DNA from 4 places in the Desulfovibrio sp. X2 genome. Region 3 is predicted to be linked to each of the others. Evidence: predicted binding sites of a transcription regulator. Region 3 holds the regulator's gene; each other region holds the start of a gene.
The links. Region 3 encodes sigma-54, which starts transcription at its own class of promoters, with help from an activator protein. Its sites were predicted from a motif close to CTGGCACGGNNNNTGCTT; they were not measured.
Positions count from the first base shown of each region.

Region 1: the regulator sigma-54 is predicted to act here: its motif matches at 2,489-2,506, upstream of DSX2_RS04145 (glutamine synthetase III).
Region 2: the regulator sigma-54 is predicted to act here: its motif matches at 1,655-1,672, upstream of DSX2_RS03075 (Flp family type IVb pilin).
Region 4: the regulator sigma-54 is predicted to act here: its motif matches at 2,066-2,083, upstream of prsT (XrtA/PEP-CTERM system TPR-repeat protein PrsT).

Region 1 covers NZ_ATHV01000011.1:38,946-42,833, forward strand. Annotated here, with positions in the region: gene DSX2_RS04145 (glutamine synthetase III) at 185-2,359, opposite strand; gene DSX2_RS04150 (glutamine synthetase family protein) at 2,939-3,888, shown strand, end outside.
Region 2 covers NZ_ATHV01000006.1:96,713-100,600, reverse strand. Annotated here, with positions in the region: gene DSX2_RS03080 (sigma-54 dependent transcriptional regulator) at 1-1,377, shown strand, start outside; gene DSX2_RS03075 (Flp family type IVb pilin) at 1,753-1,929, shown strand; gene DSX2_RS03070 (prepilin peptidase) at 2,043-2,588, shown strand; gene cpaB (Flp pilus assembly protein CpaB) at 2,594-3,421, shown strand; gene DSX2_RS03060 (type II and III secretion system protein family protein) at 3,432-3,888, shown strand, end outside.
Region 3 covers NZ_ATHV01000022.1:23,723-27,610, reverse strand. Annotated here, with positions in the region: gene rapZ (RNase adapter RapZ) at 1-90, opposite strand, end outside; gene DSX2_RS08590 (PTS sugar transporter subunit IIA) at 217-666, opposite strand; gene raiA (ribosome-associated translation inhibitor RaiA) at 684-1,229, opposite strand; gene rpoN (RNA polymerase factor sigma-54) at 1,254-2,696, opposite strand; gene lptB (LPS export ABC transporter ATP-binding protein) at 2,922-3,647, opposite strand; gene DSX2_RS08570 (LptA/OstA family protein) at 3,651-3,888, opposite strand, start outside.
Region 4 covers NZ_ATHV01000065.1:299,234-303,121, forward strand. Annotated here, with positions in the region: gene prsT (XrtA/PEP-CTERM system TPR-repeat protein PrsT) at 1-1,812, opposite strand, end outside; gene DSX2_RS16915 (SDR family oxidoreductase) at 2,428-3,459, shown strand; gene DSX2_RS18665 (PEP-CTERM sorting domain-containing protein) at 3,849-3,888, shown strand, end outside.

The sequences.
Region 1 (3,888 bases), on a different contig from region 3:
TCGGTCCGTGGTCGGGATTTTCGCGGCGGCAGAGCCTCTCCGCGATCCGGGCGGCAAGCGGTAGCACGGCCCGGGGCCGGGCGCCAGGAGCGCCCGGAAGGCCCGGGGCGAACGGCGTTCCGGGCGGGAAAAAAAGGCCCGTCCCCTTGCGGAGACGGGCCGTGAAGCCATTTGCAGCCGCAGACTACTTGATGAAGCACATCTCCATGTAGGACGGCAGCGGCCAGTAGTCGTCGGCAACGATCTGCTCGAGCTCGTCGGCCCACTTGCGGACCTCGAGCATGCCGGGCAGGACCTTGTCGCAGAGGTACTTGGCCTCGGCGTGGGCGTCGCCGTTCTCCTTCTCGCAGAGCTTCTCCAGGGCGACGATGGCGTCCTGCAGGCCGCGCAGCTTGGCGGTGACCTCGTCCAGGGCGACGGAGCGGTACTCCTTGCCGATGGTCTTCAGGTTGGCGCAGGTGGCGGCCAGGTCGCTCTGGTAGCGGATGGCGCCGGGCAGGATCATGGTCTTGGCGATCTTGACGGCCAGGGCCGCCTCGGTCTTGATCGTGCGGCAGTAGTACTCGAAGTAGATCTCCTGGCGGGACTCGACCTCGCGCGGGGAGAGCACGCCGTACTTCTCGAAGAGGGCGATGGACTCCTTGGTGGTCAGGGCGGGCAGCGCCTCGGGGGTGTTGCGGAAGTTGGGCAGGCCGCGCTTCTCGGCTTCCTTGTGCCACTCCTCGGAGTAGCCGTTGCCGTTGAAGACGATGGCCTCGTGCTTCTTCATGATGTCCTGGATGACCTCGGTCACCGCCTGATTGAGCAGGGACTTCTTGCCGCCGGTCTTCTTCTCGAGCTCGGTGGCGATGAAGTCCAGGGACTCGGTCATCATGGCGTTCAGGGCCACCTGGGAGCCCGCGATGGACATGGCGGAACCCACGGCGCGGAACTCGAAGCGGTTGCCGGTGAAGGCGATGGGGCTCGTGCGGTTGCGGTCGCCCGGATCCATGGGCAGCGGCGGCAGGGTGTCCACGCCGACGTGCATGACGCCCTTGTTCTTGGAGGACTTGGCGCCGCCCTTCTTGATCTGCTCGAAGACGTCGGTGAGCATCTCGCCCAGGTAGATGGACATGATGGCCGGCGGCGCCTCGTTGGCGCCCAGGCGGTGGTCGTTGCCCGCGGAGGCCACGGTGGCGCGCAGCACGCCGCTGTATTTGTGGCAGGCGCGGATCATGGCGGCGCAGAAGACCAGGAACATGGCGTTGGCGTGCGGAGTGGCGCCCGGGTCGAAGAGGGAGCCCAGCTCGGCGTTGCCGATGGAGTAGTTGAGGTGCTTGCCCGAGCCGTTGATGCCGGCGAAGGGCTTCTCGTGCAGCAGGCAGGCCAGGCCGTAGCGGCGGGCCACGGAGCGCAGGGTGTGCATGACCATCTGGTTGTGGTCGGTGGCCATGTTGCCCTGCTCGTAGATGGGCGCGATCTCGTACTGGGCCGGGGCGACCTCGTTGTGACGGGTCTTGACCGGCACGCCGATCTTGTACAGCTCACGCTCGACTTCCATCATGCAGGCCAGGACGCGGCGGGGAATGGCGCCGAAGTACTGGTCCTCGAACTCCTGGCCCTTGGGCGACTTGGCGCCGAAGAGGGTGCGGCCGGCGATGTAGAGGTCCGGGCGGGCGAAGTAGAAATTGCGGTCGATCAGGAAGTACTCCTGCTCGGGACCGGCGAAGCAGGTGACCGGGGTCTCGGTCTGCTTGCCGAAGAGCTTGAGCACGCGCTGGGCCTGCTTGTTCAGGGACTGCAGGGAGCGCAGCAGCGGGGTCTTCTTGTCCAGGGCCTCGCCGGTCCAGGAGACGAAGGCCGTGGGGATGCACAGGAAGGTGCCGTTGGGGTTCTCCAGGATGTAGGCCGGGGAGGTCACGTCCCAGGCGGTGTAGCCGCGCGCCTCGAAGGTGGTGCGCAGGCCGCCGGAGGGGAAGGAGGAGGCGTCGGGCTCGCCCTGGATGAGCATCTTGCCGTCGAACTCGGCCATGGCCCCGCCCTTGCCGTCCGGGGTCAGGAAGGAGTCGTGCTTCTCGGCGGTCAGGCCGGTGAGGGGGTAGAAGACGTGGCAGAAGTGGGTGGCGCCCTTGGAGATGGCCCAGTCCTTCATGGCCTGCGCCACGACGTTGGCCACCGCGGGATCGAGCTCCTCGCCCATCTCGATGGTCTTCTTCAGCGACTTGTAGATCTCCTTCGGCAGCATGGCCTTCATGACCTTGTCGCCGAAGACGTTGCTTCCGAAGATCTCGGTCGCCGAAGTCTCCGCGAAATTCAGCGGCTCCGAGATGGGTTTGAAGTTCGTGACGGCGGCGATGGCATTCATACGTCCCTGGTTCATTCGACACTCCTCATTTTACGAGATGTGCCGCCGGACACGCCGGCGGCCTTGCGTTGCACGTCGGTGGCCCGGCACAGGGGGCGCCGGACCCTACCTCCAACCCCGGATACGGGAATGGGCATTCTTCTTAAACAAGAACCGGGCCATCCGCCGCATGGCTCATGATTTCAAGCTGTTAAGCAGAAAATGCCGCATCCGTTCAAAAGGAAATTTTACAAAAACGAAACGACTAAGGCAAGTGTGATTTGCGTTTTTGCCAAACAGCCTCCCCGCGGCATCTGTCTCCGGCCCTTCCCTGCCCCTTTTCCGGCCAGGGCCCAGAAGCCGCCGATCCCCTGCCTGCCTGGAACGGAAGGGGATGCGGGGGAGTGCCGCCGGATGGGGCGGCTCCCTTGACGATGGCGATGACATTTATGTCAAAAGAGAAAAGGCGGACAAATGCAGAAAATCTCTTACCAGCTGTAATAGCTTCCTTTTTCAGGATGGATTTTTTCACATATCCTTGGCATAGTCGGCGGGTATCGCCCCCGGCGACGGGGCCGTCCGTCAACACCAAACTTTCGAACAAGGAGCGGCTGCATGGAAACGCCCGTTTTCAACTGCAAGAACGCCGACGACGTACTCAAAGCGGTCCATGACTACAACGTCAGCTTTCTTCAGTTCTGGTTCGTGGACATCCTCGGAAACCTGAAGAGCTTCCAGGTGACCCCCTCCGAACTCGAAGGCGCCTTCGAGGAAGGCATGGGCTTCGACGGCTCCTCCATCCTCGGCTTCACCCGCATCGAGGAATCGGACATGGTCGCCTTCCCGGACCCGACCACGTTCCAGCTCGTGGCTTGGCGGCCCTCGGAGCGTCCCGTCGCGCGCATGTTCTGCTACGTGAAGAACCCGGACGGCACCCCCTTCGCAGGCGACCCCCGCTTCGTGCTCAAGCGCGTGCTGGAGAAGGCCGCGGCCAAGGGCTACACCATGTACGTGGGCCCCGAACTCGAGTTCTTCCTCTTCGCGAGCCCGAACGAGCCCCGCATCCTGGACGTGGGCGGCTACTTCGACGCCCCGCCGCTCGACCTCGGCAACGACATCCGCCGCGACATCATCTTCTCCCTCTCCCGCATGGGCATTCCGGTGGAATACAGCCACCACGAGGTGGCCCCCTCGCAGCACGAGATCGACCTGCGCTACCAGGAAGCCCTGCGCATGGCCGACACCGCCATCACCTACAAGGTGGTCATCAAGGAGACCGCGCGCAAGCACGGCTGCTACGCCACCTTCATGCCCAAGCCCCTCTTCGGGCAGAACGGCTCGGGCATGCACACCCACCAGTCGCTCTTCAAGAACGGCAAGAACGCCTTCTTCGACCCGGCCGAGAAGTTCAACCTCTCCCGCGACTGCAAGGCCTACATCGCGGGCATGCTCCGCCACGCCAAGGAATTCTGCGCCATCACCAACCCCATCGTGAACTCCTACAAGCGCCTCGTGCCCGGCTACGAGGCCCCGGTCTACGTGGCCTGGGCCAACCGCAACCGCTC
Region 2 (3,888 bases), on a different contig from region 3:
CTCATCGTCGACGACGACATCGCCTTCCAGGGAATGCTGCGCGAGGCGGTCGGCGAGAAGGGATTCGCCGTGGACTGCGCCGCCTCCGCGGAGGAGGGCATCCGCACCGCCGCCTCGGGCGTCTACAATCTCATCCTGCTGGATGTCCGCCTGCCGGGCATGAGCGGCATAGAGGCCATACCCCACTTCCGTGAGGCCAGCCCGAGCACGGAGATCATCATCATGACCGCCTACGCGGAAAAGGACTCGGCCGTGCAGGCCATCCGCCGCGGGGCCTACGACTATTTCACCAAGCCTTTCTCCCTGGCCGAGATGGAGATCGTCATCCGCCGCGCCCTGGAGAAACAGCGCCTGCAGCGGCAGGTGCGCTCGTTGCGCCGCACCCTGGACAAGGAGGGGCCGCTCGGCCGGATCATCGGCCAGGGCGAGGCCATGTGGCGGGTGAAGGATCTGATCGAGCGCGTCGCGCCGCTGGACTCCACGGTCCTGGTCATCGGCGAGACCGGCACGGGCAAGGAGCTCGTGGCCGACACGGTCCACGCGCTGTCCGCCCGGGCGGAGGGCCCCTTCGTCAAGGTCAACTGCGCGGCCATCCCCGAGAACCTGCTGGAGAGCGAGCTCTTCGGCCACGAGAAGGGCGCCTTCACGGGAGCCCTGGCCACGCGGCGCGGGAAGTTCGAGCTGGCCTCGGGCGGAACCATCCTGCTCGACGAGATCGGCGACATGCCTCTGCATCTCCAGCCCAAACTCCTGCGCGCCGTGGAGCTCAAGCAGATCGAGCGCGTGGGCGGCTCGCGCCCCATCGCCTGCGACGTGCGCATCGTGGCCGCCACCAACGTGGATCTGGCCGCGCAGGTCAAGGAGCGCAAGTTCCGCGAGGACCTCTTCTACCGCCTCAACGTGGCGTCCATACACCTACCTCCCCTGCGCGAGCGCAAGGACGACCTGCCCCAGCTCGCGGAGTTCTTCCTCACGCGGCTCGCGGCCAAGCTCAAGACCGGGCTGCCCCGCCTCTCCTCGCAGGCCATGCGCGCCCTGTTCGACTACGACTGGCCCGGCAACGTGCGCCAACTGGCCAACGTGCTCGAGCGCGCGGCCATCTTCCGCCACGGCGAGGAGATCAGCGCCGAAGACATCGATTTCGGATACGGCGGCGCGCGCAGCAGGGACACGGCCCCGGCCGCCGTCCCCATGCAGGTGGATCCCTCCCTGCCCCTGCGCGAGGCCGTGACCCTCTACGAGAAGAACCTCATCCTTTCCGCCCTGCGCCAGGCGGGCGGCGTGCAGACCGAGGCGGCTAAGCTGCTCGGCATCTCCGCCAAGAACCTCTGGAACAAGCTTCAGAAGCACTCCATCGACCCGACTTCAATGGAGTGATGCGCCTCACGACAGCCTTTCTATTTATAATGGATGACTCCCTGTTTCTTGTACTGCCATATTTATCCTGAAATTTCAAAATCTTATATATCTGAACAGCCGTTTAAAAAGCTTCTTTCCTTTCTTTCTTCTCCCTGAATAATGGATCGATTTCCGCTATCGGTAGCGCCCAGAAGAGGGGTGCACGTATTTCTGTGCGTTGCGCTCAGTCATATATCATACCGTAATTAAACAATTTTTAAATATTCTGCGGGATTTTCTTCCGTCTCGGACGGGGTTGGCACGCAGGTTGCCTTTAAGAGGGCATCGGCACGGGGAAATGGCCCCCCCACCTGGAAAATTTCAGAACACCATTCATTCAAGGAGAGGAACACAATGAAGACCATCATGAAGCTGATCCGCAACGACGAAGGCGCCACCGCTCTTGAGTACGGCCTGATCGCCGCCCTGATCGCCGCCGCCATCGTGACCGCCGTCACCACCCTGGGCACCAACGTGTCCAACACCTTCAACCAGATCGCGAGCAAGATGAGCGTCACGCCCGCCAGCTAGGCAGGCCAGGACATTCGCCTCGTCGCGAAAGGGGTGGCGCCCGGGCGATCAACCGCCAGGTGCCACCCCTTTCACATCGCTTCTGAGGCTCACGCGCGAACCTAGGGGGAGACATGGACATCGCGCTCAACGGTTTTCTTTCGATCGTTCTCGCCATCGCCTGCGTCACGGACGTCCGCGAGCAGCGCATTCCCAACTGGCTGACCTATCCCGCCATGGTCGTCGCCCTTGCGGCGCACGGCATCCTCGGCGGCTCCGGTGGATTCCTCTTTTCTCTTTCCGGGCTCGGCGTGGGCTTCGGCCTCATGCTCCTGCCGTTCCTCATGGGCGTCATGGGCGCGGGCGACGTGAAACTCCTCGCCGCGGCCGGGGCGGTCATGGGAACGTGGTGGATCGTCGAGGCCTTCATCCTGACGAGCCTCTTCGGCGGCGTGTACGCGCTGGCCGTGATCTGCTGCCGCCGCACCGCGTTCCGCGCCCGCCTGCTGGCGCTCAAGGACTCGCTCCTTCTGACCGCGGCCACGGGCAGCCTGACCTGGACCGCTCCGACGGACGACACCCGCCTGCCCCGTCTGTGCTACGGCCTGGCCATCGCCGCCGGCTGCTGGGCCCGCATGGCCATGGCCGTCTGGACCCCTGACCTGCTGCACCTGGGATAGCCGTCATGAGCAAGGGGAAGACTTTTCTGCAGATCGGCGTCGCCGCCTTCATGGCCCTCATGGCCGGCGGCATCGCGTTGTACTGGATGGCCTCTGTGAGGACGGCCGAAAAGCCTGCCGTGGCCCCCGAGACCTCGCCTGTGGTCGTGGCGTCGCGCATCCTGTCCCCGGGCACCAAGATCGCCCCGGGGATGCTCAAGACAGTGCCCTATCTGAAGGAGAGCGTCCCGGACCAGTCCTTCTCCGACCTCAAGGAGCTCGACGGCAGGGTCCTGGTCGCTCCCCTCAGCCAGGGCGAGCCCGTGACCCGCGCCAAGCTGGCCGATAACGCCATCGCCATGGGCGGCGTGAGCGCGCTCATCGATCCCGGCCACCGCGCCGTGTCCGTGATGGGCAACAAGGTCATGGGGCTCGCGGGCTTCGTCCGTCCCGGCAACCGCGTGGACGTGCTCGTGACCATGGACAACGACGGCAAGAAGGGCCATGGGGCCGAACATCCCCATCCCTTCAGCAAGATCGTGCTCGAGAACATCCTGGTGCTGGCCACGGGCGAGAAGCTCGATGCCGGCGAAGACGGCAAGGCGGCTCCCGTGGACGTCTACACCCTGGAGGTCACTCCCGAGGAGTCGGAGCGCCTGGCTCTTGCCGCTTCCAAGGGCATGCTCAACTTCGCCCTGCGCAGCACGCTGGACGATAGCAAGGTGCTGACGAGCGGCGCGGACGTGCCCCAGACCCTCTCGGCGCTCTCACCTGCGCGCAAGGTCGTGCACGGCAGGAAGCTGATGCAGGTCGAGATCATCACCGGCAGCGCGCGCAAGAAGCTGTCTTTCTAGGAGACGTGCCATGTCCACCGGACGCATCATCCTCATAGCCCTGATTCTTGTTTTCCTGGCCGGCACCGAGGCCCACGCCGTTCCGGCCGACGCCACCGGCATCACGCCGACACGGGTGGACCTCACCACCGGGCATTCCCTGGTCCTGAACGTGCCCGAGAACGTCTCGCGCGTGGCCCTGGCCTCGCCGGACATCGCCGACGTGATGCTGCTCTCGCCGCGCCAGATCTACCTGAACGCCAAGAAGACCGGCTCCACCAGCCTGACCGTGTGGGTCGCGAGCGGCCGCGTGTCCGCGGTCTACGACCTGATCGTGACCCCGGACGTGACGCCGCTCAAAGAGATGCTGCACAAGATCCTGCCCGAGGAGCGCGGCATCCACGTCATGGTGGCGGGCGACTCCGTGACCCTTTCCGGCACGGCCAGCAGCGCCGCCTCCCTTTCCTCGGCCGTGACCCTGGCCGAGG
Region 3 (3,888 bases):
CATGTCTTCGAAGACGCGCAACGCCGTGCTCTTCCCGGCCCCGGAAAGACCGGTCAGGACGACGATGGCGAAAGCCGGCTCCGCGTGCATCAGAAGCCTCCTGCGCTGCGCGCTGCACCATGGTCGGCGCGCGGTGCCATTCTTCCCTTGTTCGTATTCCCGGGCCGTATTCCCGGGCGGCTCGGCCCGAGGCCCGTCCGCACGACGAGATGCTCCCTAGACGCCCTGCAGCAGCGCAAGCAAGCTTTCCTTGTCCGAAGCGGACAGGAAGGCCTTCTTGAATTCAGAATCCTTGAGCAGGCGCGAGATGTGGGCAAGGACGCGCAGGTGCTGCCCGGCCGCCTCTTCCGGCGCAAGGACGAGAAAAAAGATCTGGCAGGGCCTGTGGTCGAGGGCATCGAAGTCGATGCCCTCGCAGCAGCGCGCCGCCACGAGGACGATGTCGGAGAGCCCTTCGATCTTGCCGTGGGGGATGGCGATGCCGTCCCCGATTCCCGTGGTCCCGAGCCGTTCGCGCTCCAGAAGGACGCTGACGGCGCGTTCCCGATCGATGTCCGGATGCGTGCGTGCCAGGGGCTCGACCATCTCGGCGAGGACAGCTTCCTTGCTCCTCGCCGAGAGGTCGGGCAGCACAAGCCCGGGGTTCAGATAATCACCGAGTTTCATGCCGTTCGCCGTGTCGCCTAGAGGCCGGGATCGATGATGCCGAAGTTGCCGTCCCTGCGCCGGTAGACAACGTTCACCCGCTCGGTCTCAGCGTTGCGGAAGACCAGGAACTCGTAGTCCAGGGTCTCGAGCTGCATGGCGGCCTCCTCGATGTCCATGGGCTTCGGGCTGAAGCTGTCGGTGGCCACGATGCTCTTGGATTTGTCCTCGCCCTCGCCCACGAAGCTGAAGACCTCGTGACGCACGGACTTGTCCGCGGTCTTGGCCGCACGCTTGCTCTTCTGCTTCTCGCGGATGCGCTTCATCTGGGCCACGATCTTGTCCACGACGAGATCGATGGCCGAGTACATGTCGTCCGCGGACTCGTTGGCCGAAAGGTGCAGGTTGTCGTCGGAGACGATGACTTCGACCATCTGGCGGATCTTCTCCACCGAGAGGTTCACCTGAACCTCGGCGGCATCGTGGTTGGCAAGATATTTCTCAAGCTTCTCGAAGCGCTTCTCCGCATAGTCCTTGAGGTGGTCGGAAGGATCGAAGTTCTTGAAGTTGAAGGCAATGTTCATATGCTCGCTCCTTGTTCGGGGGCTTTAGAAAATCTGCTTGCGCTTGCTCGACGAGGGAATGTTGAGCGCCGTGCGGTACTTGGCCACCGTGCGGCGCGCGATGTTGACCTGCAGCTTGTCCTTCAGGATGTCCACGATCCGTTCGTCGGACAGGGGCTGCTTCGCGTCTTCCTCGCCGATGAGCTGCTTGATGAGCGCCTTGACGCTCTCCGAGCCGACCTCGCTTCCGTCGTCCAGGCTCAGGGCGGAGTTGAAGAAGAACTTGAGCTCGAAGATGCCGTGCGGCGTGGCCACGTACTTGTTGGTCGTGATGCGGCTGACGGTGGATTCGTGCATCCCGATGTCGTCGGCCACGTCCTTGAGGATCAAGGGACGCAGGTGGGTCACGCCTTCTTCGAAGAAGTCCCGCTGAAAGCGGACGATGCTCTCGATGACCTTGTAGAGCGTGCGCTGGCGCTGATAGAGGCTCTTCATCAGCCACACGGCCGAGCGCACCTTCTCCTGGAAGTAGTCCTTGTCCTTGCCCTTCCCGCCCTGCAGGCTGTCCATGTACAGGGAGTTGAGCTGCAGCCTGGGCAGCCCGTCCTCGTTGAGCACGATGACGAAGTTGTCGTCGAACTTGTACACGTACGCGTCCGGAGAGACGTACATGGGCTCGCCCGAGCCGAAGCTCGAGCCGGGCATGGGATCGAGCGTCTGGATGATGTCCAGGTATTCCCGGAGTTCCTCCAGGGAGATCTTGAATTTGCGGGCAAGCGGCTTGTAGCGCTTCTTCTCCAGGTCCTCCAGATGGTCGGAAACCAGGGAGAGCAGGATCGGATCGTCGTAGCCGTAGACGTCGAGCTGGACCAGCAGGCATTCGCGCGGGTCCCTGGCGGCCACGCCCACCGGGTCGAAGCGCTGCACGCGCAGGAGCACCGACTCCACCGCCTCCGGAGTGCTCCCGGTGACGTGGGCGATCTCGTCGACCGTGGAGGAAAGATAGCCGGAGGAGTTGAGGTTGCCGATGATGTTCTCGGCGATCTCCTTCTCCTCTTCGGTGAAATTCGAGAGGCGGGTCTGCCAGGCCAGATGCCCATCGAGGGACGGCTTGGCCGTGAGGCGGGCTTCGAAGGAGAGCCCCTCGTCGAGGGCCTCGTGCTCGCGCATCTGGGACTGGCGGGAGGCGCTGGCGAAGTCGCCCAGGTAGTTGTCCCAGTCCGCTTCGCGCTGCAGACTCTTCTCGTCGGAGGGCATCTCGTGGACGACGCCCTCGGCCTCCGCAGGCTGGGCGTTCTCAGGGGACTCGCGCTCGCTCTCCGCTTCCTCGAAGCCTTCCTCGAGAAACGGATTTTCCAGCAACTCCTGCTGCACGGTCTCCATCAGCTCGAGCCGGGAGAGCTGCAAGAGCTTGATGGCCTGCTGCAGCTGGGGGGTCATCACCAGCTGTTGCGAAAGCTTGAGCTGCTGTCTGAGTTCGAGCGCCATGCGTCCTAGCTCGCGCGGAGCCCGAGGGCACTACCGCGCAGTGGCAAAAGTCCGGCCAGGGAATGACCCGTTTCCACCCCATGCGGAAACGCGCCAGAAATACCGCCCCAAACATTCATGGGGCCGATACATCCCGTGCTGGAAATATGCCACACTCGGCAAGGTGTTGCAACGGATCAAGTCTTGAACGGCGAGCTTTTCTGAGGCATTGGCACGAAAATTCCATCAGAGGCAGAATTCCTCACCGAGGTACACCTTCCGCGCTCGCGGGTTGGCCGCGATCTCTTGCGGAGTGCCGGTCAGGATGATCGTGCCCTCGAAGACGATGGAGGCGCGATCGCAGATGGACAGGGTCTCGCGCACGTTGTGGTCGGAGATGAGGATGCCGATGCCCTTGTCCTTGAGCCCCCGGATGATCTCCTTGATGTCGTCCACGGCCAGAGGGTCGATGCCCGCGAAGGGCTCGTCGAGGAGGATGAACTTGGGGCTCCTGATGAGCGCCCGCGCGATCTCGAGCCTGCGTCGCTCGCCGCCGGAGAGGTGCACGGCGCGGGAGTTCTCGAGCCTCGTGATGCCGAGTTCCTCGAGGAGCGCGTCGCAGCGCGCGCGCTGCTCCTTGCGCGAGAGTCCGGTGTGCTCGAGGATGATCTCCATGTTCTGGCGCACGGTGAGCTTCTTGAAGATGGAGCTCTCCTGCGGCAGGTAGGACAATCCGGCGCGGGCGCGCAGGTGCAGCGGCCAGTGCGTCAGCTCCGTGTCGTCCAGAAAGACCTTCCCCTCGGTCGGCTTGATGACCCCGAGCAGCATGTAGAAGGTCGTCGTCTTGCCTGCGCCGTTGGGCCCAAGAATGCCGAAGACCTCGTTCTGGTCCAGGCCGAGATCAACGCCCTTGACCACTTCCCGCTGGCCGTACTGCTTGCGCAATCCCCGCGCTTCGAGCCTGCTGACCATGGGCTACTGCTTCTCCGGCGCGGCGCCGTCGGCGGGCTTCGCGGCATCGGGCGCCTTGGAGTCTCCGGACGGCTTGGCGGTGGGACTCAGGGATTCCTGCTTGGTGAAGAAGGTGGCCTCCACCTGCTTCTTGCCGCCTAGGACCTCGCTGCGGTTGGTCTGCGTGTAGAATTTGATGACCTCGCCGGTGACCTTGTTGCGTCCGTCCAGGATCACGGGGTTGTCCTCCATGACCAGAAGC
Region 4 (3,888 bases), on a different contig from region 3:
GGTCTGCACCAGGTTCAGGTCGTCCGGATGCTTGGTCATGCCCTCGTCGAGCACGGCCATGACTTTGTCGTCCTGCTTCATCTTCTGGTAGTAGCGCGCCAGGATGATATAGGCGCGCGGGTCGCCGGTGGCCTTGGCCTTCTCCAGGTCGGCCAGCACCTCGGCCTGCTTGCCCTGAATGTCGAGCACCGCGGCCTGCCCGATGAGGGCGGCGACGTTGTTCGGATCCTGCGCCAGGGCCTGGTCGTACTCGGCCACGGCCTGGTCGGGCTTGTTGCGCGCCAGCCTGTAGGCGGCGGCGTTGAAGTAGGTCTTCAGGAAGCCGGGGTCGGCCTGCTTGGCCTTGGCGATGTAGTCGTCGCAGGCCGCGAAGTCGCGCTTCTCGACCGCGTCGCGGGCCAGGGCGTTGTAGATCACGGCGTCGGTCTTCGTGCCGGTGAGCCCATCGGACAGGACCTTCTTGGCCTCGGCATCGCGCCCGGTGCGCTGGTAGAGGGCATGCAGCGCCAGCCTGGCGTCGATGGCCGGAGGACCGGCCTCGAGCGCATTCTTCAGATCCTGCTCGCCTTCGGGCTTGCCCATGGCCAGGCGCAGGAGGCCCTTCTTGAGCAGCAGCCCATAGTGCTTCGGCGCGAGAGACGACGCCTTGTCGTATCCGGCCAGGGCCTCATCGGCCTTGCCCTGCATGAGCAGGGCGTCGGCCTGCATGGCGTAGCCGCCCGGGTCCTGGGGGTTCAGGCGTTGCACGGCCTGGGCCTGGGCCAGGGCCTCGGGCGCGCGGCGCTGGCGCAGGAAGATATCGCCCAGAACCATGTGCGCGGGCAGGAAGGAAGGATTGTAGTCGACCACCGTCTGCAACTGGCTCACCGCCAGCTCCAGGCTGCCGGTCTGGTAGTAGCACAGGCCGAGCAGGTAGTAGCTCTCGAGGTCGGGCTGCAGCTGGATGGCCCTCTGGAAGGGCAGGATGGCGTCGTGGTAGTTCTTCTCCTTGTACAGGAGCAGGCCGCGCAGCTTGTAGCCCTCGGCCTTGTTCGGGTAGTCCTTGAGCATGGAGTCGGCCATGGCCTTGACCTTCTCGAGCTCGCCCTTGTCGACGAGGAGAGCGCCCGCCTTGTAGCGTGCCAGGAGATCGTTCGGGTAGAGGCCCGCGATCTTCGTGTAGGTGGCCAGCATCCCCTCGTTGTCGTGGTCGACGGCCTGCAGCTGCGCCAGGGCGTGCAGCGCGGGGTGGTCCTTGGGATCCTTCTTCAGGATGGAGTCCACCTCGGCGCGCGCGGCGGCGAAGTCCTGCATGTCCATGAGCGTCCGAACCAGGCCGAGCTGGGCCGAGATGCGGCCGGGCTCGAGGGCCAGGGACTGCTCCAGGTACTTCCTGGACTGCGCGAAGTCGCGGCGCAGCGCCGCTGAAAAGGCGAGCTGCTCGTAGACCGCCGCGTCCTTGGGATTGTCGGCCTGATACTTCTCGAGGAGCGGGACCGCCTTGTCCGGCTTGTTCTGCAGGTTGGCGATGCGTCCGAGCTCGAGGTTCACCCGCTTGTCATAGGGGTTCAGGAGCAGGACCTTCTGGAACTCCCGCTCGGCCTGGTCGAGCTTCTTCGTCTCGATGTAGGCGAGCCCCAGGTTGAACCTGGCGTCCACGTAGTTGGGGTCTTTCTCGAGGGCGTTCTTGTAATGGATGATGGCGCCGTTGTAGTTCCCTTCCTTGAAGAGGGACTCGCCCTTCGCGTTCAGGGATTCCTTGGTGTTGCTCTGGCAGCCGAGGAGCAGGAGCGCCAGTAGGCAGGACAGGATGATGGCGAGCTTCTTTTGCAAGTATTCCCCCCGGTGCCGGCTCCCGGATCGGACCCTATTTCCGTTCCGGGAGGTTTCATGCTGCGCCGGGCCGTCGCTTCCGGCCCATCGCCTTGTCGTTGTGTTCGTCGAGTCCGTCTTTCCCGGTTCCGCCGAGGGAAGGAGGCAGAGCCATCCGCCGTCCCGCCTCGCCTTTTTCGTCCTTCCGGCTTCGTTCCGGAGGCCTTGTCGCGAAACCCGGCGCCTGAAGACGCCGTATGGATCATCCCTCCTTGAGCGAAGACTGTGCCACTCCGGGAAAATAGCTGAATATTCGTTTGATTATGGCATGTTGTATTGAAATCGAGGACCGGGACGGAGCCAGAAAACCCCGTCCGCGCATCCGGTTTTTTCGGACAGGTCCGGGATAGGCATACTCCGCGAAAAATCCTGACCGTCGCGGCGAATTGCAAAAAACGGATTTGATTTCAGGCGATTGAGCGTATAAACGCATACAGGGACAGCGAAGCGGCTTCGAGAAGGCGCCGCCGGGAGGCCGGTTTCGGGCCGTTTCGGCCGAGTTCGCGGCTTGCACGGTTCTTGTAAGTCCGGGTCCGCCATCCGCTCAACACACGAACGCAAGGGGAACACATCGACATGGACAAGATTCGGACGGCCGTGCAGCGCAAATTTCCCGACCGCCCCGGACGGTGGCTGGTGACCGGCGCGGCCGGCTTCATCGGCTCGAACCTCGTCGAGGGGCTGCTCAAGCTGGATCAGGAAGTGGTCGGCCTGGACAACTTCTCCACCGGACACCAGGAGAACCTGGACGAGGTGCAGGGCCTGGTGGAGCCCGGGCAGTGGGCGCGCTTCAATATGATACGCGGCGACATCCGCGAGCCCGGGGACTGCGCCGCCGCGCTCGAGGGCGTGGACTGCGTGCTGCACCAGGCCGCGCTCGGCAGCGTGCCGCGCTCCATCGAGGACCCGGCCATGACCAACGCGAACAACGTGGACGGCTTCCTGAACATGCTCGTGGCCTCGCGCGAGGCCGGGGTGAAGAGCTTCGTCTACGCGGCCTCGAGCTCGACCTACGGCGACCATCCGGGCCTGCCCAAGGTCGAGGACAAGATCGGCAGCCCGCTCTCCCCCTACGCCGTGACCAAGCTGGTCAACGAGCTCTACGCCGACGTCTTCGGCAAGTGCTACGGCTTTCTGAGCGTCGGCCTTCGCTACTTCAACATCTTCGGCCCCCGCCAGGATCCGGAGGGCGCCTACGCCGCGGTCATCCCGCGCTGGTTCGCGGCGCTGCTCTCCGGCACCCAGCCCATGATCTTCGGCGACGGCCTGACCAGCCGCGACTTCTGCTTCGTGGACAACGCGGTGCAGGCCAACATCATGGCCGCCTGCTGCGAGGCGCCCGAGGCCAGGGGACAGGTCTACAACGTGGCCTTCGGTGAACGCACCTCGCTCAACGAGCTCTTCGTCATGATCCGCGACCTCGTGGGCAAGGTCAGGCCCGAGGCGCTGTCCGTGGACGCCGAATACCGCTCCGAACGCCCGGGCGACGTGCGCCACTCCCTGGCGGACATCGGCAAGGCCCGCTCGCTGCTCGGCTACGAGCCCGTCTACTCGGTGCGCGACGGCCTGCACATGGCGGCGGAGTGGTACATCCGCTCGCTCGGCTAAGGCCGCGCCCAAGCAGGGCCGCGCTTCGCTGACGGAACTTGACGCAACCCGACCCGATCCGACCTGTTTTGCCCGGTTTTGCCGGGTTTCAAGCCGCCCCGGCCCCGCCTGGGCGGCTTCGTTTTGCCACCAAGCGACTCTCCGCTCCCCTCTCCCTGCCCCTCAGAAAACACGGTTTCTCTCTCCATCCATTCGATATGACTTGAATTGCCCTTTACAGAAATCGGCCGATGAATCCCCAGGATCTGTCGCATCCCCTTACACGGTTGCCACCGACAATCAAAAAAAGCGTACGATTAAAGACTGATAGAAAAGGGAACACCACCTGCACAAGAAAGCGCGACAGGCAGCCTGAACACACCCGTCACTTTCTTTTGAGGAGGAAAACCATGAACCGCATCATCAAGCTTCTGCCTTTCAGCATCGCGG